3 regions of the Pseudomonas sp. MRSN 12121 genome follow, and region 1 is predicted to be linked to each of the others. Evidence: predicted binding sites of a transcription regulator. Region 1 holds the regulator's gene; each other region holds the start of a gene.
The links. The regulator sigma-54, encoded in region 1, starts transcription at its own class of promoters, with help from an activator protein. The targets are predictions, from matches to a motif close to ANTGGCATNNANNTTGCTNT.
Positions count from the first base shown of each region.

Region 2: glnK (P-II family nitrogen regulator) is a predicted target of sigma-54. The motif match lies at 5,965-5,984, and genes of this name have one in related genera.
Region 3: TO66_RS09655 (CmpA/NrtA family ABC transporter substrate-binding protein) is a predicted target of sigma-54. The motif match lies at 6,261-6,280, and genes of this name have one in related genera.

Region 1 covers NZ_CP010892.1:1,056,212-1,065,688, forward strand. The annotation lists gene TO66_RS04675 (superoxide dismutase) at 1-540, shown strand, start outside; gene TO66_RS04680 (ZIP family metal transporter) at 573-1,466, shown strand; gene TO66_RS04685 (HPr family phosphocarrier protein) at 1,498-1,770, opposite strand; gene rapZ (RNase adapter RapZ) at 1,788-2,645, opposite strand; gene ptsN (PTS IIA-like nitrogen regulatory protein PtsN) at 2,648-3,112, opposite strand; gene hpf (ribosome hibernation-promoting factor, HPF/YfiA family) at 3,125-3,430, opposite strand; gene TO66_RS04705 (RNA polymerase factor sigma-54) at 3,510-5,003, opposite strand; gene lptB (LPS export ABC transporter ATP-binding protein) at 5,186-5,911, opposite strand; gene lptA (lipopolysaccharide transport periplasmic protein LptA) at 5,911-6,456, opposite strand; gene lptC (LPS export ABC transporter periplasmic protein LptC) at 6,443-7,015, opposite strand; gene TO66_RS04725 (HAD family hydrolase) at 7,024-7,548, opposite strand; gene TO66_RS04730 (KpsF/GutQ family sugar-phosphate isomerase) at 7,548-8,522, opposite strand; gene TO66_RS04735 (ATP-binding cassette domain-containing protein) at 8,798-9,477, shown strand, end outside.
Region 2 covers NZ_CP010892.1:6,648,366-6,657,842, reverse strand. The annotation lists gene TO66_RS30430 (gamma-glutamyl-gamma-aminobutyrate hydrolase family protein) at 1-7, opposite strand, end outside; gene TO66_RS30425 (PEP/pyruvate-binding domain-containing protein) at 4-2,406, opposite strand; gene TO66_RS30420 (formyltransferase family protein) at 2,403-3,131, opposite strand; gene TO66_RS30415 (hypothetical protein) at 3,128-3,700, opposite strand; gene TO66_RS30410 (adenylyl-sulfate kinase) at 3,694-4,221, opposite strand; gene TO66_RS30405 (CDP-glycerol--poly(glycerophosphate) glycerophosphotransferase) at 4,226-5,287, opposite strand; gene TO66_RS30400 (accessory factor UbiK family protein) at 5,512-5,772, opposite strand; gene glnK (P-II family nitrogen regulator) at 6,191-6,529, shown strand; gene TO66_RS30390 (ammonium transporter) at 6,565-7,902, shown strand; gene TO66_RS30385 (secondary thiamine-phosphate synthase enzyme YjbQ) at 8,113-8,538, shown strand; gene sutA (transcriptional regulator SutA) at 8,640-8,963, shown strand; gene TO66_RS30375 (HAD family hydrolase) at 9,085-9,477, opposite strand, start outside.
Region 3 covers NZ_CP010892.1:2,101,464-2,110,940, forward strand. The annotation lists partial or broken gene TO66_RS09635 (NAD(P)/FAD-dependent oxidoreductase) at 1-687, opposite strand, end outside; gene TO66_RS09640 (bifunctional protein-serine/threonine kinase/phosphatase) at 1,097-2,767, opposite strand; gene TO66_RS09645 (NarK/NasA family nitrate transporter) at 2,775-3,986, opposite strand; gene TO66_RS09650 (ANTAR domain-containing response regulator) at 4,329-4,904, opposite strand; gene TO66_RS09655 (CmpA/NrtA family ABC transporter substrate-binding protein) at 4,920-6,131, opposite strand; gene TO66_RS09660 (quinone-dependent dihydroorotate dehydrogenase) at 6,372-7,400, shown strand; gene rmf (ribosome modulation factor) at 7,528-7,743, opposite strand; gene rlmKL (bifunctional 23S rRNA (guanine(2069)-N(7))-methyltransferase RlmK/23S rRNA (guanine(2445)-N(2))-methyltransferase RlmL) at 8,299-9,477, shown strand, end outside.

The sequences.
Region 1 (9,477 bases):
GAGATTCACTACACCAAGCACCACCAGACCTACATCAACAACCTCAATGCCGCCGTGGAAGGCACCGAATGGGCCGAGTGGCCGGTAGAGCGGCTGGTGGCCGGCGTGCAGCAACTGCCGGAGACGCTGCGGGCGGCGGTGATCAACCAGGGCGGCGGGCATGCCAACCACTCGTTGTTCTGGGCGGTAATGGCGCCGACAGGCGGAGGCAAGCCAGAGGGGGCGCTGGCTGAAGCAATCGAGGGGCAACTGGGGGGCTTCGACAGTTTCAAGGACGCCTTCACCAAGGCCGCGCTCACTCGCTTCGGCAGTGGCTGGGCCTGGCTCAGCGTGACCCCGCAAAAGACCCTGGTGGTCGAAAGCAGTGGCAACCAGGACAGCCCGCTGATGAAGGGCAATACGCCGATCCTTGGCTTGGACGTCTGGGAGCACGCCTATTACCTGCGATATCAGAACCGGCGGCCGGAATACATCAATGCGTTCTACAACGTGATCAATTGGCCCGAGGTTGCCCAGCGCTACCAGGCCGCGCTGGCTTGAGCCCCCTTCTATAAAAAGATCTAAGGCTGACTATGGGCACTGAAACACTGACGATCAGCAGCGGACGGATGTTCCGCTACGCATTCGGTTCGCTGTTGCTGTTGGCGGGTACCGCATTGCTGGTGGCACAGGGCCTGTCCTGGCTGAACCTGGAACCGCGCTTGTTGCGGGCCTTGCAGGGTGGGGCGGTGTGCGCCTTGGGAACCGCGCTGGGGGCGGTGCCGGTGTTGGTGATTCGCAAGATGCCGGTGGCGTTGAGCGACACCCTGCTGGGCTTCGGTGCCGGGGTGATGCTGGCGGCCACGGCCTTTTCGCTGATCGTGCCGGGGATCGCCGCGGCCGAGAACCTTGGCCTGTCGCCCTGGGCGTCGAGTGGCCTGATCAGCTTCGGCATCATGCTCGGTGCGCTGTTCCTGTTCCTGGCGGACCGCAAGGTGTCGGGCGGCAGCCCGGAGACATTCGTCGGCACCCTCGAACACCCGGTCATCCCGCCGCGCATCTGGCTGTTCGTGTTCGCCATCATTGCCCATAACATCCCCGAAGGCATGGCCGTGGGGGTTTCCGCAGGGGGTGGCATGCCGGAGGCCGACAGCCTGGCGATGGGTATTGCCTTGCAGGATGTGCCGGAAGGCCTGGTGATCGCCCTGGTGCTGGCGGGCGCCGGCATGTCCAGGGTCAGGGCATTCCTGATCGGTGCTGCGTCAGGCCTGGTGGAGCCGGTATTCGCGCTGCTCTGCGCATGGCTGGTGAGCCTGGCGGAAATGCTATTGCCCCTTGGGCTGGCTTTGGCGGCGGGGGCCATGCTGCTGGTGGTCACCCACGAAGTGATTCCCGAGTCACGCCGCAACGGTCATGAAAAGCTGGCCAGCCTGGGTTTGTGTATCGGCTTCTGCCTGATGATGGTGATGGATACGGCACTCGCCTGAGTGCCTGTCCGGCGGGCTTGCCCCGCCGGGCTCATTCGCCTTCGTCGAAGTAGTTATTGATCAGTGCCGCCAGCGCATCCAGCGCTTCCTGCTCCTGCTCGCCCTCGGTCTTCAGGTGAATCTTGGTGCCTTTGCCGGCGGCCAGCATCATCATCGCCATGATGCTCTTGCCGTCGACCATCGACTCTGGCGTCCTGCCGGCGCGGATCTGGCAGGGAAACTGGCCGGCCACACCGACGAATTTGGCCGAGGCACGGGCATGCAGGCCCAGTTTGTTGATGATTTCAATTTCCAGAGCAGGCATCGCGGGGTTGGATCCTTTCAGCTGAGGTCGCGGTGGCGAACCTGGACGTTCTTCAGGGACTTCTGCAGGACCTGGCCCAGGCGTTCGGTCAGGTAGACCGAACGGTGGTGACCGCCCGTGCAGCCGATGGCAATAGTGACATAGGCGCGGTTGCTGGCGGCAAAGCGCGGCAGCCATTTCAGCAGATAAGTGGAGATGTCCTGGAACATTTCCTCGACATCCGGCTGTGCGGCCAGGTATTCGGCAACCGGCTGGTCGAGCCCGGATTGGGCGCGCAGCTCGGGTTTCCAGTACGGGTTGGGCAGGCAGCGCACATCGAACACCAGGTCGGCGTCGACGGGCATGCCGCGCTTGAATCCGAAGGACTCCACCAGGAACGCCGTACCCGGTTCCGGCTGGTTCAACAGGCGCAACTTGATGGTGTCGCGCAGTTGATACAGGTTCAGGTTGGTGGTGTTGACCTTGAGGTCGGCGAGGTCGGCGATCGGGCCCAGCAGATGGCTTTCGTCTTCGATCGCCTCGGCCAGCGAGCGGTTGTTGTTGCTCAGGGGGTGGCGGCGACGGGTTTCCGAAAAACGCTTGAGCAGGGTTTCCTCGTCGGCGTCCAGATAGAGCACGTCGCACTGGATATGCCGGCTGCGTACTTCCTCCAGCAGTTCAGGGAAGCGTGACAGGTGGCTTGGCAGATTGCGTGCGTCGATCGAAACGGCGACCAGCGGTTGCGTCAGTTCGGTATGGATCAGCGCTCGCTCGGCCAGCTCGGGCAACAGGCCGGCCGGCAGGTTGTCGATGCAGTAATAGCCGTTGTCCTCGAGTACGTTGAGGGCGGTGCTTTTACCCGAGCCGGAACGGCCGCTGACGATGATCAAACGCATGGCTACTGACCGTTCTGTTCGTCCAGGACAACCTTGTACAAGGCTTCGTTGCTGGTGGCGCTGCGCAGTTTGTCGCGCACCTCTTTGCGGTCAAGCATGCTGGCAATCTGCCGAAGCAGTTCCAGATGGGCATCGGTGGCGGCTTCCGGGACCAGCAGCACGAACAGCAGGTCGACCGGTGCGCCGTCGATGGCGTCGAAATCGATGGGAGCGTCCAGGTGCATCAGGGCACTGATGGGCGACTCACAGCCTTTGAGGCGGCAGTGTGGAATGGCGATGCCGTTGCCAAAACCGGTAGAACCCAGTTTTTCACGGGCAATCAGGCTTTCGAAGACATCTTGCATCTCCAGATCCGGCACTTCGCGGCTGATCAGGTTGGCAATTTGTTCGAGGGCGCGTTTTTTACTGCCGCCCGGCACGTTCACCAGGGAACGGCCGGGGGTCAGGATGCTTTCAAGTCGGATCATGGGAGGGGAGTGTTAGCGACCCGTGCCTTGGAGAAGGTGGAGTTGCTTTTCCTTATGCTTTTTCAGTTGGCGGTCAAGCTTGTCCGTGAGCAAGTCGATTGCGGCATACATGTCGTCATGTTCTGCATTGGCGACGACTTCCCCACCGTGGATGTGCAGCGTGGCCTCGATTTTCTGCTTCAGCTTCTCGACGGCCAGCGTTACCTGCACATTCGTAATCTTGTCAAAGTGCCGCTCCAGTCGGTCGAGTTTTTCGCCGATGTAAGCGCGCAGAGGTTCGGTCACTTCCAGTTGGTGTCCACTGATGTTGACTTGCATACAGCTTCTCCTTCGTTGCCAGTGCATAAAGCGGCAGGTCGATTGACCTGCCACTGGAACGCTATGGCGAGCCCGCCGGTTACATCAACCGCTTCCGTTCGCTGGAAGGCGCAATCCCAAGGGATTCGCGGTACTTGGCGACGGTACGACGGGCTACCTGAATGCCTTGTGCCTCCAGTAAACCAGCGATCTTGCTGTCACTCAACGGCTTTTTCTGATTTTCCGCGGCGACCAGTTTCTTGATGATCGCGCGGATCGCCGTGGACGAGCATTCGCCGCCTTCGGAGGTACTTACGTGGCTGGAGAAAAAGTATTTCAGTTCATAAATGCCCCGTGGGGTATGCATGAATTTTTGCGTGGTCACTCGTGAAATCGTCGACTCGTGCATGCCGACGGCTTCGGCGATGTCATGCAGGACCAGCGGTTTCATCGCCTCGTCGCCGTACTCGAGAAAGCCGCGCTGATGCTCGACGATCTGGGTGGCGACTTTCATCAGGGTCTCGTTGCGGCTTTGCAGGCTCTTGATGAACCAGCGGGCTTCCTGCAGCTGGTTGCGCATGAAGGTGTTGTCGGCGCTGGTGTCGGCGCGCCGCACGAAGCCGGCGTACTGCGGATTGACGCGCAGGCGCGGCACGGATTCCTGGTTCAGTTCCACCAGCCAGCGTTCGTTGTCCTTGCGCACTATCACGTCGGGGACTACGTATTCGGCTTCGGTGGATTCGATTTGCGAGCCCGGACGGGGATTGAGGCTCTGTACCAGCTCGATGACCTGGCGCAGCTCGTCTTCCTTGAGCTTCATGCGGCGCATCAGCTGGCTGTAGTCGCGGCTGCCGAGCAGGTCGATGAAGTCGGTGACCAGGCGCTTGGCTTCGGTCAGCCAGGGAGTCTTGGCAGGCAGCTGGCGCAGTTGCAGCAGCAGGCATTCGCCGAGGTTGCGGGCGCCGATGCCGGCCGGCTCGAATTGCTGGATGCGGTGCAGGACGGCCTCGATCTCGTCGAGTTCGATATCCAGCTCCGGGTCGAAGGCCTCGAGGATCTCTTCGAGGGTTTCATCCAGGTAACCCTGGTTGTTGATGCAGTCGATCAGGGTGACGGCGATCAGGCGATCGGTGTCCGACATGGGGGCCAGGTTCAACTGCCAGAGCAGGTGGCTCTGCAGGCTTTCGCCGGCCGAGGTGCGGGTGGTGAAGTCCCACTCGTCGTCATCGTTGCTGGGCAGGCTGCTGGCGCTGGTCTGGTAGACATCTTCCCAGGCGGTGTCGACCGGCAGGTCGTTGGGAATGCGCTCGTTCCATTCACCGTCCTCGAGGTTGTCCACCGTCGGAGCGGTTTCCTGGTAGGAGGTTTCCTGGATATCGGTATTGGGTTTCTGTTCGGTGCTGTCGGCCAGCGGATCGGTGTTGTCGAAGTCGTCGCCTTCTTCCTGGCGCTCGAGCATCGGGTTGGACTCCAGGGCCTCCTGGATTTCCTGTTGCAGGTCCAGGGTCGACAATTGGAGCAGGCGGATGGCCTGTTGCAGCTGCGGGGTCATCGTCAGCTGCTGGCCCATTCTGAGGACTAGCGATGGTTTCATGGCAGGGGCTTAACACCTTATTAGCCGGCGCACATGCGCCATCCACTACAGGGCGCGTGAGCGCCAAACATAAGCAAATTATATGCCTGAAACTGAAGTGTTTGCCTAGAGCGCTGTAACAATAAAAACAGCAGGGTTTTATTGGGGCGGGCGCTCTGGCGACCAGCCAAACACCTCAGGGCTTACAGGCGGAACTCATGGCCCAGATACACTTCCTTGACCAGTTGGTTGGCCAGGATGGTTTCGGCGTCGCCTTCGGCGATCAATTGACCGTCGTTGACGATGTAGGCGGTTTCGCAGATGTCCAGGGTTTCGCGGACGTTGTGGTCGGTGATCAGTACGCCGATGCCCTTGGCCTTCAGGTGGTGGATGATCTGCTTGATGTCGCCCACCGAGATAGGGTCCACGCCGGCGAAAGGTTCGTCGAGCAGGATGAACTTGGGAGCGGTGGCCAGTGCGCGGGCGATTTCCACGCGGCGACGCTCACCACCGGAAAGGCTCATGCCGAGGTTGTCGCGAATATGGTTGATGTGGAATTCCTGCAGCAGGCTTTCCAGTTCCAGGCGGCGTCCGGCCTTGTCGAGTTCCTTGCGGGTCTCGAGGATGCCCATGATGTTGTCGGCTACCGAGAGCTTGCGGAAGATCGAGGCTTCCTGGGGCAGGTAGCCGATCCCGGCACGCGCGCGGCCGTGCATCGGCTGGTGGCTGACGTCCAGGTCGTCGATCAGGATGCGTCCCTGATCGGCCTGGACCAGGCCGACGATCATGTAGAAACAGGTGGTCTTGCCGGCGCCGTTGGGGCCGAGCAGGCCGACGATCTGGCCGCTGTCGATGGACAGGCTGACATCTCGCACGACCTGGCGGCTCTTGTAGCTCTTGGCCAGGTGCTGGGCTTTCAGAGTTGCCATTACTGGGCCTTCTCGTCGGTTTTCTTTTTCGGCTGGATGACCATGTCGATCCGTGGACGCGACTCGGTGACCTTGCTGCCGTTGGCGCGACCGGCGCTGGCCAGCTTCTTGTTCGTGTCGTAGACGATTTTCTCGCCCTGGGTGATGTTGCCGTCCTTGTCGATGACCTTGGCGCGGTCGATCAGTACGACACGGTTTTGCGCGGCGTGGTACTGGATGGTAACGCCATAGCCCTGGACAGGCTTGGTGTCGCCCTGGGTTTGCAGCTGTTCGAAGTAGGCCAGGTTGCCCACCGAAGTCACCACGTCGATATCGCCGGTCTGGGTACGGGTGATGGTCACGGTGTTGCCGGTGACCTTCATCGAGCCTTGGGTGATGATCACGTCGCCCCGGTAGGTGGCTACGCCATTCTTGTCGTCCAGTTGAGCGTCGTCGGCCTGGATGCGGATGGGTTGCTGGCTATCGTTCGGCAGAGCCCAGGCGCTCACGCTTCCCAGTGCTGCGCCCAGACTGAGCAAAATAGGGAGGGTTTTAACGAGCCTCATACTGTCCTCTTACGTTCGATAGCAGGTTCATCCTGCCGTCTTTCAAATACGCTTTCATTCCCTTGCCAGTCGTCACGCCGCCGGCTCCGTCGATTCTAACGTCTTGATCGGTCTGCGCATATTGCTTCTGCGGGAATACTGTCATGCGGGTCGTGGTGATCAACAGGTTGCGATTCTTCTCGTCGGTGCGGGCAACTCGTACCGAATCGATCAGCTCCACCTCGGTGCCGTCCGGGTTGACTTCGCCGCGCTCGCTCTGGACGTGCCAGGGAAAGGCGGTGCCCCGATACATGTGCAGGTCCGGGTTGGTCAGCAGCGTTACCTCGGTGGCCTTGAGGTGCTCGACCTTGTCGGAAGTCATTTCGTACTGCAGCTTGCCGTCGGGCAGGTACTGCACGCTGTGAGCGTTGATGGCGTAGTAGTCGATGGCGCTTTCGTCGACCTGCACGACCGGCTTGTCGAGGAAGCGTTCCGGGCTGATGTTCCAGTATCCCACCGCCAGGAACAGCGCGGTGATGATGCCGAAGATCAGTATGTTGCGAATCTTTTTGCTCAGCATGGGAGGCTCTATAGGTAGGCGGCGTGGGCCGCTTCAAGGCTGCCTTGGGCGCGCAGGATCAGTTCGCAGAACTCACGGGCGGCACCTTCGCCGCCGCGGGCCTGGGTGATGCCGTGGGCATGTTCGCGGACGAAGCTGGCGGCATTGGCCACGGCCATGCCCAGCCCCACCCGGCGGATCACCGGCAGGTCCGGCAGGTCGTCGCCCAGATAGGCGACCTGCTCATAGCTTAGGCCCAGTTGGGCGAGAAGCCCGTCCAGAACCACGAGTTTATCCTCGCGGCCCTGGAACAGGTGGGGGATCCCCAGGTTCTTCGCCCGGCGCTCGACCACCGGCGTCTTGCGTCCGCTGATGATCGCCGTCTGTACGCCCGCGGCCATCAGCATCTTGATGCCCTGGCCATCGAGGGTATTGAAGGTCTTGAACTCGCTGCCGTCTTCGAGGAAATACAGGCGACCGTCGGTCAGTACGCCGTCGACGTCGAATACCGCCAGCTTGATGTGCTTGCCGCGTTGCAGCAGATCCGTGCTCATTACATGACTCCCGCGCGCAGCAGGTCGGACAGGTTGAAGGCGCCGATCGGGCGATCTTCCTTGTCCACTACGACCAGCGCGTTGATTCGATTGTCTTCCATGATCTTCAGGGCCTCGGCCGCCAGCATTTCGGCGCGGGCCGTCTTGCCGTGAAGGGTCATGACTTCATCGATGGTGGTGTGATGGATATCGATGGTGCGATCCAGGGTGCGGCGCAGGTCGCCGTCCGTGAAAACCCCGGCCAGGCGGCCGTCGGCCTCGACGATGACGGTCATGCCCAGGCCCTTGCGGGTCATTTCCATCAGGGCGTCCTTGAGCAGCGTGCCGCGCTGGACCTGCGGCAACTGATCGCCGGCGTGCATCACGTTCTCGACCTTGAGCAGCAAGCGACGGCCCAGGGCGCCTCCCGGATGGGAGAAGGCGAAGTCTTCGGCGGTGAAGCCGCGGGCTTCCAGCAGCGCCACGGCCAGGGCATCGCCCATGACCAGGGCGGCGGTGGTCGAGGAGGTCGGGGCCAGGTTCAGCGGGCATGCTTCCTGCTTGATCTGGACGTTGAGGTTGACCTCGGCGGCCTTGGCCAGCGGCGAATCGGGGTTGCCGGTGATGCTGATCAGCTGGATGCCCAGGCGCTTGATCAACGGCAGCAGGGTCACGATTTCATTGGTCGAGCCGGAATTGGACAGGGCCAGGATCACGTCGTCCCGGGTAATCATGCCCATGTCGCCGTGGCTGGCTTCGGCCGGATGGACAAAAAATGCCGTGGTGCCGGTGCTGGCCAGGGTCGCGGCGATCTTGTTGCCGATATGCCCGGACTTGCCCATGCCGACCACCACTACGCGGCCTTTGCTGGCCAGAATCATCTCGCAAGCGCGTACGAAATCTGCGTCGATATGGGGCAGCAAGCCTTCTACTGCTTCTATCTCGAGGCGGATGGTGCGTTGTGCCGATTGAATCAGGTCGGTGGATTGGCTCATGTCAGAAATCGTATAGCCTGATGAAAAGGCGGCGATTATAGCGGTAATGATCGATTCCCTCACGCAAGTTCGTCAGCCTTTGTCTTTCCGGGAGTCGGAATTGCCGGGAATGTCCGTTTTAGCCTGTCGTGATCCTGAACGCGGATGGCTTCGGTCTTGGGGGCTCCGTATCAGCAGTGATATAGTTCGCCGCCAGTTCGGCCTGCCCCTGGGTGCCGGTACTCCCGGCAGGGAGCCAAGCGTCCGAGTGAGAGGCTGCATCGCAAGGAGTTTAGATGAGTGCCGATAACGCCTACGCGGTCGAGCTGAAGGGACTGTCCTTCAAGCGCGGTGCGCGCAGCATCTTCAATAATGTCGATATCCGTATTCCACGCGGCAAGGTCACCGGCATCATGGGACCTTCCGGTTGCGGCAAGACCACGCTCTTGCGGCTGATGGGCGCGCAATTGCGCCCCAGCAGCGGTGAGGTCTGGGTCAACGGGCAGAATCTGCCGGCGCTGTCGCGCGGCGATCTGTTCGATGCTCGCAAGCAGATGGGGGTGCTGTTCCAGAGCGGCGCGCTGTTCACCGATCTCGATGTCTTCGAGAACGTCGCCTTTCCATTGCGCGTCCATACCCAGCTGCCGGATGAAATGATCCGCGATATCGTCCTGCTCAAACTGCAGGCGGTCGGCTTGCGCGGCGCGATCGATCTGATGCCCGACGAGCTGTCCGGCGGCATGAAACGTCGTGTGGCACTGGCCCGGGCCATCGCCCTGGACCCGCAGATCCTTATGTACGACGAACCGTTCGTAGGCCAGGACCCCATTGCCATGGGCGTGCTGGTGCGCCTGATCCGCCTGCTCAACGACGCGCTGGGAATCACCAGCATCGTGGTTTCCCACGACCTGGCGGAAACCGCGAGCATCGCCGACTACATCTATGTCGTGGGTGATGGCCAGGTGCTGGGGCAGGG
Region 2 (9,477 bases), 1.3 Mb from region 1:
GTTTCATGGCTGCACCGGGTTCAGGGTCTTGTCGCGGCAATTGAGGGCGATCCGCGGGCTGCGCAGGATGCGGTTGAACAGCTGTTCGCCGCAACCGATGGCCGCCGGAATGCCGAACTCGGCGCAGCGGATGGCCATGTGCGAGTTGGCCCCACCGTATTGGGTCACCAGCCCGGCGATGCCGCGGGTGAAGACCCAGTCGTAGCCCGGGTCGGCATTTTCGATGCAGACGATCTTGCCCTTGAGCGGCGCCGAGGCCGGGGTGTCCTGGCGCAGCTCCAGGCCGGCGGCCTCGACATTCTGCCGGGTGATGAAGTTGGGCAGGCTGCGGTGCAGCGGGGCGACGAACACATCGTCGACCGCGCTGATCAGGTGCCCGAGTTTCAGCGAGATACCTTGTTCATAGCTGCGGCGCGCCTGGCTGGCCGACTCCAGCAGGACCCGGTCGGTATCGTCCATCAAGGGCGCGGTGAGGCTGTCGAGCAGCGGGTGGATATCGAGAAAGGACAGGTCGTCCCGGGCCAGGCCGACGTCGGCGCCCCAGCTCACCAGCAGTTGCAGGGCATCGGACAGGTCGCGGGTGAACACCAGCTTGGCGTATTCCCGGGCCTGGATGGCCTGGCTGGCGTAGCCCAGCAGCTGTTCGGCCGACAGCGGCCAGTGCTGCTCGTCGAGCAGCGCCTGCAGGGCCTGGCGCTCCGCGGGCAGCAGCTGGAATGGTGCCTGCGGGCTGTCGCCGGGGTTCAGTTCGACGTTCGCGACGGCGAACAGGTCGTGGCGTTCGTCGTAGCGCAGCGAGGTGATGTCATAGGTGCCGGGGCGCAGATGGCCGAACTTGGCGACGAAAGCCGGCAGTGTCCGGGCATCGGAGCAGACCTGGGCGTATTCGTGGGTCAGTTCGGTGGTGACGGTCTGGATCGACTGCTTCCAGGCCAGCAGCCGATCCTGGCTCAAGGCCCCGCGGCGGCAGGCCGAGCGCAGCAGCGCTTCGGCGATGAAGGCATGTCGCGCGAGCATGGCGAACGGCAGCGTGCCGTGTTCGCGGCACTCCAGCAGCAGGCGGTCGATGCTGTCGAGGTCGGCGGGCATGGCGCCCAGGCGTCGTTCCTGCTGCCGGCGCTCGTGGGCACGCACCTGTTCCAGCAAGGGCGCCAGCGCGCCGGCGCCGTCTGCGCTCAGCGCCTGCCGGGTCAGTCGGTCGAGGGCTGCGCGATAGTCCTGCCGTTCGGTGGCGCTGAAGCCGACGCCGTAGCGCCCGGCGAAGTCGCTGTCGAAGGTGAAGTCCAGGCAGGTCTGGACAATCTCGAATTCGACCTTGTCGTGCCATTGCGGGTGGGCTTGCAGGCGCTGCAACCAGGCGTTGACCAGCTTGTCGCACAGCCCGCCCTCCAGCCCCGCCGGCAGGAACGAGTTGAAGCTGCAACGCACGTCGATGTACGGATGGTGGCCGAGCATCACCATCAGGGCCTGGTGCCGGGGGGGGTGATAGCCCATCAGGGCGCGGGCTTCGCGCCAGGTCGAGTCGGTCACCAGGCGGCGATACAGCGAGGCGGCCAGCGGACGCGGGGTGGTGCCGATGATCTCCGCGGGATTCCAGTCGGGCATCACCCCCAGCAGGGTGGTGTCGCCATGCAGTCCGGCCTGGGGAGCCAGGCGCTTGCCCAGGAACCGCTGGATATGTTCGAGCTGGCGCGCCACCCGGCGTTCGGTGACCGGATGCCAGGTGTTGCACAGCGTGATGCGCCGTACTTGCAGCACATACACCTGCTGCTGGTGATCGACGGCGAATTCGATGTCCAGCGGCACTTTGCCACACAGCTCTTCCAGCTCCCGGCAGGCATCGATCACCGCTTGCAGGCGCGGGGAACGCAGCTGTTCCCTGGCGGTATCGCGGTAGACCAGTACGGTTTTCTGGATGCCCTGGCCGCCGGTGATGGTATCGGTCAATCCGCTCTCGTCGTCGTAGTTCACCACGTAGTACGGGGCGCCATGCTCCAGGTCATGGGTCATCACCACGCCGCTCATCTGGATGCTGGTGAGCATCGGCTGGATGAGGATCTGATTGTCGTCGTGATGATGCTCGCCGAAAGAGGCGATGACCTGTTCGATGGCGCCGCTGAGGATTTGCGGGTCGGTGAAGCTGACGTTCAGGCAACTGCTGAACTGGCCGGCCATCGAACTATTGAGGCCATCTTCGTTCTGCGCGCTGCTGCGCACGATCACGAAATGACCGTCATGCTCCATCCCGGCAATGCTCGCCAGCACATGCGCAGGCGCATCCCGCCATTGGCGGACGGTGAAGAAGCACAACGGCAGGATTTGCGACTGGCTCACCCGCAGTTGCAGGCGCTCCAGGGTTTCGGACTTGGTGCCGAAACGAATGGGTGCCGCGATGGCCTGGTTCATGGCGCTTCCCCATGCTTGTCCACCGCCAACAAGGCCAGGTGCTTGAGCAAGGGATGAATGATGAAGTAGGGCGGTTGCTCGGCTTCGGCTGGCAACGGCTGCAGCGCCTGGGGGCCTGTTTCGCGCCAGCGCGTCAGGACCTGGACCAGCAAGTCGGCGCGGATCGCATTGTCGTACAGGTAGTCGATGTCCAGGCCGGCAGGAGGCAGCGGATAGCTTTTGCGCGCCAGTACCGGGCCGGTATCGATCTGCTCGTCGAGCAGCAAGGCGCTGGCGGCGCATTCGCGCCGTTCGACGATCTGGTAGTAGATCGTCGTGCTGCCGCGATAGTCCGGCAGCCAGCCGGAGTGGATATGCAGTACCGGGTAGCGGTTCAGCAGCGCCGCGGGCACCAGTTGCCCGCCGTAGCCGGAATAGACCAGCAGGTCCGGTGCCTGGCGGGCGATGCATGCCAGCAGGTGCGGGTCGTCGAGGCTTTGCCCCGGGCACGTTTCATGGGGCCAGCCCAGGGTCGCCAGGCAGGCGTCGAGGTCCTGGCTCAGGTCGGGGCAGAACACCCCCGCCAGGGGCTGCACCCGCAGGTCGCGGGTGGTTTGCAGGGGGCCGCCTCCCTGGCCATAGACAATCACCGCTTCAGGCTCGATGCCGGCGGCGGCCAGGCCTTGCAGGTAGGCGACCGAACGCGCCGTGCGGGCGCACAGGATGAGCAGGCGAGCGCGACTCATAGGCCGGCCTCCCGTGCGACGTCGGCCACTACCTGGCGTTCCTGGGCCAGCAGCCAGGCCAGGCCGGCACCCTGGTCCGGCTGCAGGCGCTCCAGCTGCGATACCAGGGTGTCGGTCAGTTTGAGCAGGCCGCTGAGGTAGCAGGCCGCGCCGCTTGCCCGCCAGCCATGCAGCATGCATTCGGCCAACAGCAGATAAGGCTGCACGGACGAATAGCCGCTGTGCGGCAAAGGGCGGTGCGGTGCGTGGGCCTCGTACCCGGCATACAGGCGCTTGCTCACTTCGAATTTCTTCAGCAGGCGGGGCAGCCAGTAGCTCGCCAGAGGGCCGGTAACGCCGCTGCCCGCCCGCATTTCCAGGCACAGGTGGCCGAGCAGCGCGACGCTGTCTTCGGCGTGTGCCGGGCCTTGCGGTTGCACAGTGGCGAGGGCCGGCGCCGGCAACCGGGCGCTCGCGGCCAGGCGAGAGTCGCGCCAGGCAACGACGAAGGCGGCGCCATGGAAGCTGCTGTAACGGTAGGTCTGCGGGTTCTCCAGCAAATCCCCTTCGCTGTAGGTGTAATTCAGCATGGCGACGGATACCCGCAAAGCTGGCGAATACGTGCCACGTAGCCCGGGATGTCGTCGGGCTCGTGACGGTTGTGCAACACCAGGTCCGGGCGTTGCGGTGGCAGGTATTCGATATCCACGCCCACCACATTGTTCTGCTCGCCACGCAGGGCGGATTGGTACAGGCCTTTGTTGTCGCGGCTGATCAGGGTGCTCAGCGGCACATCGACGAAGACTTCGCGGTAGCTGGAGAAGCGTTGCCGGTTGTCGTCGCTGATGTCCTGGAACATCGACAGGATGCAGCAGACCACATCGATCCCCTGGCTATCGAGCCAGCCGCACAGGGCCTGGATCCGCTCGGCGTTGACCCGGCGCCCGGCGAGGCTGTAGGCATCCGCCCGCTGGTCATGGCGAAACAGGGCGCGGATCTCGTCGCCATCGACCAATACCGTCTGCGGCCGCTGCGCTTTCAGGCTGGCATACAGGGCCCGGCCAATCGTGGTCTTGCCCGCGCCCGACATGCCGACCAACCAGATCACCATGGTTTCACCCCTGCTTGAGTATGTTTTCGATGTTTTGCAGCGCCAGCACCACCAGTTCCGCAGAGAAACCATAGCTGGGCGCGAAATAGTGGCGGCGCAGGCGTTGACGGACTGCCGCCTGTTCCTGCCACAGGCATTCGTCCTCCAGTCGGTCGGCCAGTTGCCAGCGCGCCTCGGGGTCGAGGTTGACGATGTCGTTGCGCAGCAGCACATCGGGCGACTCCTCGCCGGTCAGCGCATCCCGCCCGGCGTCCGGCACGTTCAACAGCAACAGGTTCTTGTCCAGGTACAGGGCGCCGAAGGCCGTACCGCCGTAGTCCGACACCACATAGTCGGCGCAGCGGAACAGCGTGAGGTTGTCGTAGACCCGGGTAATCACCGCAGTGAACCGGTAGCGCTCCAGCACCGCCAACGCCTCGGGGTCGGCCTCGGCTGACAGCGGGTGGGTCTTGACGATGACGTTGTAGCGCTCGCACAGCCCGGCCATGGCGTCGGCGAAACGGCTGATCGATGACAGCTCCAGCCAGGTCGGCAGCCAGAGCACGGTCTTTTTCGTCGGGTCCAGGGCCAGGTCGGGCGGATGCGCACCTTGCAGCCAAGGCTCGCGGAAATAGGCGTCGTAGCGTGGGTAGCCCATCTGGAAGGTGACCGCATTGCAGCATTGGCGCATGCGCTCGGCCTGCCAGGGACCGAAACACAGGATCAGGTCGTAGTGCTGGTTCCAGTCGGAGAAGTTGTGCCTGGCCTTGCCCAGGGCATACATGAAGCGCACCTGCCGGTGGCCCAGCGCCTTGATGATCGGCTGTGTCCCGTGGTCGAACATGCTGTGGTTGGAGACCACCACCTCATAGCGGTGCCCGGAGTTGATCGCATCCAGGCTGCCATGGCAGCGGTAGCCCAGCCCCTCGATGAGCGTACGACTTTGCGTGCGTTCTTCGCGGGAACCATGCAGCACCACCTCGAAAGCATCGGCCCCCAGCAGGCTCCAGACCGCTTGATAGTGATTGACCATTTCGGCGGTGTGGACGAAGAAAGCCAAGCGGCTGGAGGGAACTGGCGCGGTCATGGGGCTACCTGGTACGCAACGGAGAATAAGTCGAGGCAAGCGTTCGCGCGGCGTGACGGGATGCCGGGGCATGGCCGGGCCGAGTCACAGGCGCTGGGCATGTTATCGGCGTAGCGCAGAGGAAATGAACCGGCAGGACGGAAAATCTTTGCTGGTACAGGCCAGGCTCGAACGATGGCCAATGCATGCGTTCGAGCCTGTGCCGGAAGAGGGCGCTGGAACGCTTACTGCTTGTTCGTGTCGAGCCTGGCTTCGAGCTCGGCCACCTTCGCTTCCAGGCTTTCCAGGCGTGCGCGGGTGCGGGCCAGGACCACCATCTGGCTGTCGAATTCTTCCCGGCTGACCAGGTCCAGCTTGCTGAAGCCACTTTGCAGCAAGGCTTTGAACTGGCTTTCGATTTCAGCGCGGGGCAGGGGCGTGTCGCCACTGAACAGACGGGCGGCATGGCCGCTCAGGGCGTCGAGAAGGTCTTTGGGCGCGAGCATGGGAAAAGTCCTGAAAAACAATGGCGCGCAGTGTATCACGCACGCTCTGCGGTCAATTGCACGGGCTTGGTGCACGCTTTTCGCGCATTGTCTCGGGCAGCGGCGCACCGTTGTTGTGCGTATCCGCGGCGATGATGGCGAAGTGGTTTTCGAAGGGCTGGCCAAGGGGTTGAAATCAGTGGGTTTTCACGAGATGGCAAGGTTTCTGCTTAGACGCTGATGACCCATGCACTGATGCAGTCGCTGTGACGAATGCAGTGCGGCAGACGGAGCGGGGGAAGTGTTTCGTCAGGAGTGGTTAGCTGGCGTCGGTCTGGCCGAGGAGGGCCGACGATGCGTTACAAAGCCAGGCACTGCGCTTAGACTTGAGTCGGGTTTGTTTTCCTGGGGCAAGTCCACCAATTCGGGAGAGAGTTTCATGAAGCTAGTCACTGCCATCATCAAGCCGTTCAAGTTGGACGACGTGCGCGAGTCGCTGTCCGAGATCGGCGTGCAGGGCATTACCGTTACTGAGGTCAAAGGCTTCGGCCGGCAGAAGGGTCACACCGAGCTGTATCGCGGCGCGGAATACGTGGTCGACTTCCTGCCCAAGGTGAAGATCGACGTCGCCATCGACGACAAGGATCTTGACCGGGTCATCGAGGCGATAACCAAGGCTGCCAACACCGGCAAGATCGGCGACGGCAAGATCTTCGTGGTCAATCTGGAACAGGCTATCCGCATCCGTACCGGCGAAACCGATACCGACGCCATCTAAGCCGCCCCAAACCCAACGCCCCAGGAGAAAACAATATGACTCTGCGTAAAATCGCAGGGCTAGGAGCCCTTTTGTCCCTCGTAATGCCTGGCCTGGCCATGGCGGCAGACGAAGTGGCAGCCCCAGTCCTCAATTCCGGTGACACCGCCTGGATGCTGACCTCCACGGCCCTGGTGCTGTTCATGACCATTCCTGGCTTGGCGCTGTTCTACGGCGGCATGGTGCGCTCGAAAAACATTCTTTCCGTGATGATGCAGTGCTTCGCCATTACCGGCCTGATCAGCATCCTGTGGGTCATCTATGGCTACAGTATCGCGTTCGACACCACCGGCATGGAGCAGGGCGTCGTCAACTTCAACTCCTTCGTCGGCGGCCTGGGCAAGGCTTTCCTGGCCGGTGTCACGCCCGCCAGCCTGGTCGGCCCGGCGGCGCTGTTCCCTGAAGCGGTCTTCATCACCTTCCAGATGACCTTCGCCATCATCACGCCGGCGCTGATCGTCGGTGCCTTCGCCGAGCGGATGAAGTTCTCCGCGATGCTGATCTTCATGGCCATCTGGTTCACCCTGGTCTATGCGCCGATCGCGCACATGGTCTGGTCCGGCAACGGCGGCCTGATGTGGGACTGGGGCGTGCTGGACTTCGCTGGCGGCACCGTGGTGCACATCAACGCCGGTATCGCGGGCCTGGTGGCCTGCCTGGTGCTGGGCAAGCGCAAAGGTTTCCCGACCACCCCGATGGCGCCGCACAACCTGGGTTACACCCTGATGGGCGCGGCCATGCTGTGGGTCGGCTGGTTCGGCTTCAACGCCGGTTCCGCGGCTGCCGCCAACGGCACCGCTGGCATGGCGATGCTGGTGACCCAGATCGCTACCGCGGCGGCGGCCCTGGGCTGGATGTTCGCCGAATGGCTGACCCACGGTAAGCCAAGTGCCCTGGGTATCGCTTCGGGTGTGGTGGCGGGTCTGGTGGCGATCACCCCGGCCGCCGGCACCGTGGGCCCGATGGGCGCCCTGGTGATTGGCCTGGCGGCGGGCGTGGTGTGCTTCTTCTGCGCCACCAGCCTGAAACGCAAGCTGGGTTACGACGACTCCCTGGATGCCTTCGGCGTGCATGGTATCGGCGGGATCCTCGGCGCGATCCTCACCGGTGTGTTCGCCGCACCTTCGCTGGGCGGCTTCGGCACCGTGACCGATATCGCCGCGCAAGTGTGGGTCCAGTGCAAAGGCGTGGGCTTCACGGTGATCTACACCGCGATCGTGACCTTCGTCATCCTCAAGGTGCTGGATGCGGTCATCGGGCTGCGTGTCACCGAGGAAGAAGAGTCGGTTGGCCTCGACCTCGCGCAACACAACGAGCGCGGTTACAACCTGTAATCGCCCGAGAAAAAATGCCCGGCTTGCCGGGCATTTTTTTGCCTGGAGTTTGTCATTTCCAGATAGCGCAAAGGTTTTTTCCAGAGCTTGTCAGCCAGTTCGACGATGGCTTTTTTTTCGGGTCAATGACTTACAGCACTGGAGGAATATTCGACACTTTGTTTTTTTCCAGAGCGCGCTAGAATGCGCGCCGAATGTGCGGAGAACTGTATGTGGCAACAGACTCTGATAACCCTGCGGGCAAGGCCCCGGGGCTTTCATCTGGTAACGGACGAGTTGCTCGCCGGCCTGCCTGAACTGAAGGCATGTCGGGTCGGTCTGTTGCATTTGTGGCTGCAGCATACCTCGGCCTCGTTGACCATCAACGAGAATGCCGACCCTGCGGTTCGTCGTGACTTCGAGCGTTTCTTCAACACCCTGGTGCCACAAGGCAAGGCGGGGTACGAACATGACGACGAAGGGCCCGATGACCTGCCGGCGCACTTCAAAGCCAGTTTGCTAGGCTGTCAATTGAGCTTGCCGGTAGCGGCGGGTCGCTTGGCGTTAGGCAGCTGGCAGGGCGTTTATCTGGGCGAGCACCGTGATCATGGCGGTGCCCGCAAAGTCCTTGCCACCTTGCACGGTGATAAGGCATAAGCCGCTGGTATCAGTGGATGTTGATTTTTTTCCAGCGGCCTTCGACAGTCGGCTCAGCTGGGCTATAACTAATCTGCTTTTCGCAAGTCATGAGGTAGAACATGAGCGACGATGATCTGGAAAACGACGACCTCGAAGTAGGCGACGAAGACGAAACCGAAGAAGGTCTTGAAGCGGCCGCCGAAGATGTGGCGGAAGACGATGGCAGTGATGCGCCTGCCCCGACCGCCAAAGGCAAGGCCAAGGCTGCCGTCTCGGTAGACGAGCTGCCGAGCGTCGAAGCCAAGAACAAAGAGCGTGACGCACTGGCGCGCGCCATGGAGGAGTTTCTGGCCCGTGGCGGCAAGGTGCAGGAAGTCGAGGCCAATGTGGTTGCCGATCCGCCCAAGAAGCCTGATAACAAGTACGGTAGCCGGCCTATCTGAGCGCCCGCCACTTGCTTGCTGAAAAAGCCCGCCGTCGCTGCGGGCTTTTTCATGGGCGCCGTTTTTTCGGGATCGTGGGGCTGCGGACTGTAGGCGCGAGCCGGCTCGCGATAGCGTCCTTTCAGGCGCCGCTGTGCCAGCGCGCCAGCAACTTCGGCAACTCGGTCAGGCTGCGGATTTCCGCGTCTGGCCGGCGCTCGGCCTCCCAGGTCTTGCCGGCCGGGTTGAACCAGATGGCCCGCAGGCCCGCCTGCTGTGCCCCGGCGATATCGTCGCCCGGGTGATCGCCGATATGCACGGCAGTCTCCGGCGTGGCCTGGCCCCGCTGCAGGGCCTCGTGAAACAGCCGCGAGTCGGGTTTGGCGATACCGATGTCTTCGGCGCACAGGGCGAACTTGAAGTAATCCGCCAGCCCCAGGCGACGTACGTCGGCGTTGCCGTTGGTGACCACGCCCAGCGCGAAGTGGTTGGCCAGCGCTTCCAGGGTCGGTTGCACCTCGGGAAAGATCTCCAG
Region 3 (9,477 bases), 1.0 Mb from region 1:
GCCATGCTTGAACTGCACCGAGCCGACCCGGCCATTGCCCGCGTCATGCAGGGCCTGGGTCTGTTCGCCGAGGCGGAATTTCAGGCCGCGGCTTTCCAGGGCGCTTTGCAGCAACTGGCCGCTGGTCTGGTCCAGTTGCCGATCCAGCAGCCATTCGCCGATGTGCACCACGGTCACGTCCATGCCGCGCAGCATCAGGCCGTTGGCGGCTTCCAGGCCGAGCAGCCCGCCGCCGATGACCACTGCGTGCTGGTGGGTCTTGGCGGTATCGATCATCGCCTGGGTGTCGGCGATGTCGCGGTAGCCGATCACCCCCCGCAGGTCGTTGCCGGGAATCGGCAGGATGAACGGGGTCGAACCGGTGGCGATCAGCAGGCGGTCGTATGCGGCTTCGCTGCCGTCTTCGGCGATTACACGGCGCCTGGTGCGGTCGATCTGCACCACCTTGCGGTTGAGCAGCAGCTTGATGCCGTTTTCCTGGTACCAGCCAAGGTCGTTGAGCACGATCTCTTCGAAGGTCTGTTCGCCGGCCAGCACCGGGGACAGCAGGATGCGGTTGTAGTTGGCGTGGGGTTCGGCGCCGAAGACCGTGATCTCGTATAGCTCGTCGCTCAGCTTGAGCAGTTCCTCCAGGGTGCGGACCCCGGCCATGCCGTTGCCGATCATCACCAGCTTGAGTTTTTTCATGTCGATCTCCGCGTAGACAGGCTGCCGCTCACGGTGGGCCGGGCCTGGCTCGATAAACGTTGCGCAAACAAAAAAGGCGCCTCGCCAGTTGCCTGGTGAGGACGCCTTTGTCCGGTCCCGTTCTCTCGGGAATACCCACCCTTCGTCGTTGAAGGCCGGGTGGTATGTGCTGTGGGGAGAGTCAATGCAGCGCTTGTGCCAAGTTGCGCCAACCACGGTTTCAGTGCAGGCGCGGCGGTTTTCGGGCGTGGCGAGGGCAAAACCGCACCGATTCAAAGCGCCTTGCCCATTTGCGGAGCATCTGTGTGGTCTGCCAGACCCACAGGGTCGTCTGGCCTGGCGACCGCGGAGTTCCGTAAACCTGGCCACTCGACCTGCATGATTCACACCGTCGTTTGGCTTGGGGCTGTCAGTGATGCAGGAACAGGTAGAGCAACAACAGGTTGAGCAGCAGCGAGGCCAGTGCCAGGGTGCGCCAGACCTTCAGCGGTTCGCGTTCCAGCAGTGGGCGAGGGCGGACGCTGAGGCTGCGGCGCTCGCCCTGTTCGAGGACCAGCAGCCACTCTTCGGCGGTTTCGTAGCGCTGCGCCGGATCGGCCTGCAACGCGCGGTCCAGGCTCTGTTCGAGCCAGTCCGGCAGGTCCGGCCGATAGCGGCTGGCGCTGATTGGCGTGGTGAAGCGCGGTCGCTGGAAGGCTTCGATTTCGCCGTAGGGAAAATGTCCGGTCAGCAGCCGATACAGGGTCACACCCACGGCATAGAGATCTTGCCGGGGGCACGGCGCCGCGCCGCCGAAGGCTTCCGGGGCGATATAGCTCGGGGTGCCGGGCAGCAGGTGCGCCTGGTCTTCCGACAGGCCCGGGCAATAGGCCAGGCCGAAATCCAGCAGGCGCAGTTCGCCGTCGTCGCCGAGCAGCAGGTTTTCCGGCTTGATGTCGCGGTGCAGGATCTGCCGCCGGTGCAGCAGGCCCACGGCGCGCAGCAGGCGCTCGGCCAGGTCCTGCCATTGCGGCAGCGGCAGGGGGCCCTGTTGCTTCAGCGAGTCGGCCAGGGTGATGCCCGGGTATTCGCGCATCACGTAATACAGGTGCTGGCGGGCGGTCGCGGCATGCACTTCGGGAAAGTGCCGGCCGGCCACCCGGCGCAGGAACCACTCTTCCGACAGCAGCGATTGCCCGGCCTGGTGATCGTTGTGCAGGTGGCCGGGCAGGGTTTTCAGCAACCAGGGTTGTCGCTGCGTGTCATGCACCCGGTACAACAGCGATTGCTGGCTGTGCCCGAGCACCTCGGTGACCCGCCAGCCCTCGAAGTCCTGGCCGGGCCTGAGGGCGGGCGGCAGCGGCCATTGCTGCAAGTGGATCAGCGCATCGCCAATGGAGCTTGCGCCCAGGGCGTCGACCCTTACCAGCAGCGCGCTGGCATTGTCCTGGCTACCGGCCAGGTGCGCGGCGCTGACCAGGGTCTGCACCGCGTCGTCGAGGTCGGGCTGATCGCGCAGGATGGCGGCGATGGCGGTGTCGCCCAGGGTGGCCCAGACCCCGTCGCTGAGCATCAGGAAGCTTTCGTTCTCCCGCAATTCGCCGTCGAGGAAATCCACCACCAGGTGCTGGTCCAGGCCCAGCGCGCGCTTGAGCACATGCTGCATGCCGGGCTGGTCCCAGACATGATCGATGCTGATGCGTTGCAACTGCTCGGCGTGCCAGCGGTAGACCCGGCAGTCGCCGACATGGGCCAGGGTGAAGCGCCGGCCCCGCAGCACCAGGGCGCTGACTGTGGTCAGCAGCGGCTGGCCGCCGCCGTTGGCCTGCAGCCAGCGGTTCTGCGCCAGCAGCAGGCGTTCCAGGGCCTGGGCCACGGCCCAGGTTTCCGGGGTGGCGTAGTAATCCAGGGCCAGCGCCTGCAAGGTCGAGCGCGCGGCCAGGCCGCCGTCGGCGCACTGGCTGACGCCATCGGCGATGGCGAACAGCAGGCCCTTGCTGGCGGCCAGGGCCGGTGCCGGGGTGACCAGGCGCAGGGCGTCCTGGTTTTCCGCGCGCGGGCCGATAGCGCTGGCCTGGGCGTGGCTCAGTCGCAGGCTCATGGGAGCTTCAGACCCGTGCCGCGGTGACGGCGGCGGAGCCCCAGGTGGTTCTCCAGCGACGTTTCACCCCATGCAGGCCGAACCAGGCCAGCACCCCGAGGCTGGCGAACAGCCACAAGGCCAATTGATAGCTGCCGGTGCTCTGCTTGATCGCCCCCATGCCCGCCGCCAGGGCAAAACCGCCGATGCCGCCGGCCATGCCGATCAACCCGGTCATCACCCCGATCTCGCGGCGGAAACGTTGCGGCACCAGTTGGAATACCGCGCCGTTGCCGGCCCCGAGGCCGAGCATGGTGCACACGAACAGCGCCAGCGCCGCATAGGAGCTTGGCAGGTTGAAGCCGACCGCGGCGATGCACACCGCCGCGACGCTGTACATCACCAGCAGGGTACGGATACCGCCGAAGCGATCGGCCAGGGCGCCGCCCAGCGGGCGCATCAGGCTGCCGCCGAACACACAGGCTGCGGTGTAGTAGCCGGCGGTGACCGGGCTCAGGCCGTACTGGTCGTTGAAGTAGCCGGGCAGGGCGCTGGCCAGGCCGATGAAGCCGCCGAAGGTCACGCTGTAGAAGAACATGAACCACCAGCTGTCACGGTCGCCCAGGGCCTTGAAGTAGTCGGCCATGGATTTGGCCCTGGGCCGTTGCGGAGCGTTCCTGGCCAGCCAGGCGAACAGCCCGAGGGTCAGCACCAGCGGGATCAGGGCGAAGCCGAACACATTGCCCCAGCCAAACACCCCGGCCAGCAACGGCGCGAACAGCGCCGCGAACACCGTGCCGGAGTTGCCGGCCCCGGCGATACCCATGGCCTTGCCCTGATGCTGTGGCGGATACCATTGCGAGGCCAGCGGCAGGGCCACGGCGAACGAGGCGCCGGCCATGCCCAGGAACAGTCCCAGCAGCAGGGCCTGTTCGTAGCTGTGGATGCCCAGCTGCCAGGCGCAGAACAGCGCGCCGATGACAATCACCTGGCCGATCAGCCCGGCGGTCTTGGGCGACAGGCGATCGGCCAGCAGGCCCATGGCGAAGCGCAGCACGGCGCCGGCCAGGATCGGCGTCGCCACCATCAGCCCGCGCTGCTGGGTGGTCAGTTGCAGGTCGGTGGCGATCTGCACGGCCAGCGGGCCGAGCAGGTACCAGACCATGAAGCTCAGGTCGAAATAGAGAAAGGCCGCGAACAGGGTCGGGGTGTGGCCGGATTTCCAGAAGCTTGAATTCATCGCGCACCTCAGCTGTAAAGAATCTCGAAAGAAGTCATGAGCTTTCAGGTGGGGCGCCGTTGACGGCCGCTCCACCGGCCCCGGGCTGTGGGGCCAAAACGCAAAAGACGCCGCCACCCGTTTCGCCGGAGCGAGCAGGGTGGGCGACGTCTTTGTCGTAGGTGGGGCAACCGCCGTTGGTTACCTGTGGTGATTACATAGCCAGATCTGTGCCAAGAGCTGGCGTGCCGTTGTCCCCTATCGCGGGCAAGCTTCGCTCCTACGGTTCGCAGTGATCTGTAGGAGCGAGCGGGCGGCGATCCGACTTGCCCGCGATAGGGCCGTATTGGCGCGTCGAAGATTTCAGCCGAGCAACTCGTTCATGGCGATGATCTGCTCCGCCACCTGGATCAGCTTCTGCTGCCGGCTCATGGCCTGGCGGCGCATCAGGGTGTAGGCCTGTTCTTCGTTGCAATCTTTCATTTTCATCAGCATGCCCTTGGCCAGCTCGATGCGCTTGCGCTCGGCCAGTTGCTGGTCGCGGGCCTGCAGTTGTGCGCGCAGGGCCTGGTCGCTCTCGAAGCGGGCCATGGCCACGTCGAGGATGGGTTGCAGGCGCTGGGCCTGGATGCCCTCGACTATGTAGGCACTGACCCCGGACTTGATGGCGTGGCGCATCACGTTCGGGTCGTGCTCGTCGGTGAACATCACGATCGGCCGCGGCTGGTCGCGGCTGACCAGCACCACTTGCTCCAGCACATCGCGGCTCGGTGACTCGGTATCGATCAGGATCACGTCCGGGCGCACCGTTTCGACGCGCGCCGGCAGGTCGATAGTCAGGCCCGATTCGTCGATCACCTCGAAGCCGGCTTCCGTCAGGGCCGCCTTGAGCCGCCCGACCTTCCTGGCGGTGTCGTTGATCAGCAGGATACGCAGCATGGTCTCAGGCTCCTGTCAGCGACTGGCGAGAAGAGGCGAGCTGTCGCTCATGGCATGCAACGGGAAGCTGCGGGCATAGGCGGCCGGGTCCGAGCCGTCCCAGCGCTTGCCGTCGATCAGCTGGCTGCTGCGCATGTCCTGGCCCCAGGACGCCACGCCGACGGCGGTGGCGGCCTCGCGATAGAGCGCCAGTTGCTGTACCTGTTGCGCGACGCCAAGGTAATCCGGGTCTTCGCGCAACAGGCCCCAGCGGCGGAACTGGGTCATGAACCACATGCCGTCGGACAGATAAGGCAGGTTGACCGCGCCGCCGTCGTGAAAACGCAGGGCGTGGGGATCCTGCCAGTGGTTGCCGAGGCCATCGGTGTATTCGCCATGCAGGCGCGGCTCGATGCAGGCCAGCGGCGCGTCGAGGTAGGCGCTGGCGCTCAGCAGCTGTGCGGTGCTTTGGCGGTTTTCGCGGCTCTGTTCGATGAAGCGGCTGGCCTCGAGCACCGCCATCACCAACGCGCGCGCGGTGTTCGGGTACTGCTCGACGAAGGCGCGGGTGCAGCCGAGGACTTTTTCCGGGTGGTCCGGCCAGATCGCCTGGCTGGTGGTCAGGGTGAACCCCAGTTCCTGGCTGACCGCGCTGGCGCTCCAGGGCTCACCCACGCAGAAGCCGTCGATACGCCCGGCCTGCAGGTGCGCGACCATCTGCGGCGGCGGTACCACCACGCTGTCGACGTCCCGCAACGGGTGGATGCCCTGGGCGGCCAGCCAGTAATACAGCCACATGGCATGGGTGCCGGTGGGGAAGGTCTGGGCGAAGGTCAGCCTTGCCCGGCTTTGGTGCACGTGGCTGTACAGCGCTTCAGGACTGTTCACGTTCAGGGCCTGCAGCTCGCGCGACAGGTTGATGCTCTGGCCGTTCTGGTTCAGGCCCATTAGCACCGCCATGTCGCTGGCGTTGACCCCGCCGATGCCCAGGTGCACGGCGTAGACCAGGCCATACAGGCAGTGGGCGGCATCCAGTTCGCCGCTCACCAGCTTGTCGCGCAGGCTGGCCCAGGATGCCTGGCGCTTGAGGTTCAGGGTCAGGCCGTAGGGCTGGGCGAAGCCCTGGGTGGCGGCGACCACCACCGAGGCGCAGTCGCTCAGGGCCATGAAGCCGAGATCGATGGTGGTCTTTTCCGGGGCATCGCTGCCGTTGACCCAGGCCAGCGGGCTGACGGGGAGTTCATTCATGGGGGACCGTCCCTAAAAAGCGGCATAAAAAAACGTCGTACCCCCGGGCCAGGCGGAGCCGGGCCGGGTGACGACGCCTTTGTCTTGCGCCCCCGCACCGTCTTTGGCATGGGGACCGATGGAGGTTGTGGTGCAAGGCATATGCCATTGGCCACCGATTTCACCGCGTGCCTCGCCTGCGGGCCCGATGCCCGGCTATAATCGCCGCCTTATTTCGCCGCCACCGAGTCAAGCCCGCCCATGTATACCCTGGCCCGCCAGCTGTTGTTCAAACTCTCCCCGGAAACCTCCCACGATCTGTCCCTGGACCTGATCGGCGCGGGCGGGCGTTTGGGCCTTAACGGCTTGCTGTGCAAGGCGCCGGCGCAGATGCCGGTGAACGTCATGGGCCTGGACTTTCCGAACCCGGTTGGCCTCGCGGCGGGCCTGGACAAGAACGGCGCGGCCATCGACGGCTTCGCCCAGCTGGGCTTCGGCTTCGTCGAGATCGGCACCATCACCCCGCGTCCGCAGCCGGGCAATCCCAAGCCGCGGATCTTCCGCCTACCGGAGGCCGAGGCGATCATCAATCGCATGGGCTTCAACAACCTGGGTGTCGATCACTTGCTGGCCCGGGTGGCGGCGGCCAAGTACAAGGGCGTACTGGGGATCAATATCGGCAAGAACTTCGATACCCCGGTCGAGCGCGCGGTGGACGACTACCTGATCTGCCTGGACAAGGTGTATGCCCATGCCAGCTACGTGACAGTCAACGTCAGTTCGCCCAACACCCCGGGCCTGCGCAGCCTGCAGTTCGGCGAGTCGCTCAAGCAGCTGCTTGGCGCCCTCAGCCAGCGTCAGCAGGCACTGGCGGTGCAGCATGGCAAGCGGGTGCCGCTGGCGATCAAGATCGCTCCGGACATGACCGATGAAGAAACCGCCGAAGTGGCGCAGGCCCTGATCGAAACCGGGATGGATGCAGTCATCGCCACCAACACCACCCTGAGCCGCGTGGGCGTCGAAGGCATGGAACATGGCGACGAGGCGGGCGGCCTGTCCGGCGCGCCGGTCCGCGACAAGAGCACCCACACGGTGAAAGTGCTGGCGGGTGAGCTGGCCGGGCGGTTGCCGATCATCGCGGTGGGCGGCATCACCGAAGGCAAGCATGCAGCGGAGAAGATCGCCGCCGGGGCCAGCCTGGTGCAGCTGTATTCGGGCTTCATCTACAAGGGCCCGGCGCTGATTCGCGAGTCGGTGGATGCGATCGCGGCCTTGCGTCGAGGCGCGTGACCTTTTGCGCGGCCAATAAAAAGGGCTCCTGAAAGGAGCCCCTGGGCCGCAGCCCGCCGTCCGGATGGGACGTGCGTGGTTAAGTCGTTACGTATTCAGATTTTGGTGTCGGAATGTGTGCCCTGTTTTAGCCGACGGCGTGAAGTTCGTTGAGTCTGTGGATCCCCGCAGTGCCGGTCATACCGTCCCAGTTGTCGCCGCGTCCTTCGCGCCAGCCATTGATCCAGGCTTGGCGTACTGACGGTAGAGTAAATGGGCAAAGCTCACGGGACTTGCCATGAACGCCATACTGATATCCGCGCAAAAATGCTCTTTCCAACGGATCACGCTTAAGTCTTCTCATAGGGTGTTTCCCTCACTTGTTGACTGTCTTATGTCCCGTCGGCCTCGTCTGAGGCCGGGCAGAATGCTTCTGCCGTTGGTGCTCGCTGCCGGCGTCGCGAGCGTGGTGTTGGCGTCGTTGCGGCGCCAACCTGAGTTGATTTCTAACCAATGCGTCACAACGTGTGAATGATCGTTTTGTCATAAGGACGTAACGATACTGGTGGTAAGGCCATAAGAATGGCCTGCCTCTTGAACGGGCGATCAGGCAAACCTCGCTATGATCAGCCTCTTACTGAATGATGGGCTTAATGGTTTAGTGAGAATCCCATCCTGTTGCACTCGGGTATTATTCGATGAAAGGTCTACTTATGACCTTTTGTTACGCTGACTTTTTTATCTGCCCCGGCATCTAAGCTCTTTTGACCTCGATGGTCAGCGCAAGCGGTGAGCTGAACAGCAGGGGTGGGACGGCACAGACGGTGCCACGCGAGCGCTCTTCGAGAAAAGCGCTTGATTGAAAACCGGGCGGGCGATGCGTTGTCCGCTCATTTATTGCCAAAGGCCTTGAACTCCCATGTCGGATCGCTACGAACTCTTCCTCACCTGTCCCAAAGGCCTCGAAAGCCTGCTCATCGAGGAAGCCGCCGGGCTTGGCCTTGAAGATGCGCGCGAACATACCTCGGCCGTGCGCGGCATGGCCGACATGGAAACCGCCTACCGCTTGTGCCTGTGGTCGCGCCTGGCCAACCGGGTGTTGCTGGTGCTCAAGCGCTTCCCGATGAAAAACGCCGAAGACCTCTACGACGGCGTGCACGCTATCGACTGGCAGGACCACATGCTGGCGGATGGCACCCTGGCGGTGGAGTTCAGCGGCCACGGTTCGGGCATCGACAACACGCACTTCGGCGCCTTGAAGGTCAAGGATGCCATCGTCGACAAGCTGCGCACGCCGACCGGCGAGCGCCCCTCCATCGACAAGCTCAACCCGGACCTGCGCATTCACCTGCGCCTGGACCGCGGCGAAGCCATTCTCTCCCTCGACCTGTCCGGCCACAGCCTGCACCAGCGCGGCTACCGCCTGCAGCAGGGCGCGGCGCCGTTGAAGGAAAACCTCGCGGCGGCGATCCTGATCCGTTCCGGCTGGCCACGCATCGCGGCCAACGGTGGGGCCCTGGCCGACCCGATGTGCGGCGTGGGGACCTTCCTGGTGGAAGCGGCGATGATCGCCGCCGACATCGCGCCCAACCTCAAGCGCGAGCAATGGGGCTTCACCGCCTGGCTCGGCCATGTCCCGGCGTTGTGGCGCAAGCTGCATGAAGAGGCCCAGGCGCGGGCCCAGGCCGGCCTGGCCAGGCCGCCGTTGTGGATTCGCGGTTACGAAGCCGATCCGCGGCTGATCCAGCCGGGGCGCAACAACGTCGAGCGCGCGGGCCTGAGCGAGTGGATCAAGATCTACCAGGGCGAAGTGGCGACCTTCGAGCCGCGTCCGGACCAGAACCAGAAAGGCCTGGTCATCAGCAACCCGCCCTACGGCGAGCGCCTGGGGGACGAAGCCAGCCTGTTGTACCTCTATCAGAACCTGGGCGAGCGCCTGCGCCAGGCCTGCCTGGGCTGGGAAGCGGCGGTGTTCACCGGCGCGCCGGACCTGGGCAAGCGCATGGGCATCCGCAGCCACAAGCAGTATTCGTTCTGGAACGGCGCCTTGCCGTGCAAGCTGCTGCTGATCAAGGTGCAGCCGGACCAGTTCGTCACC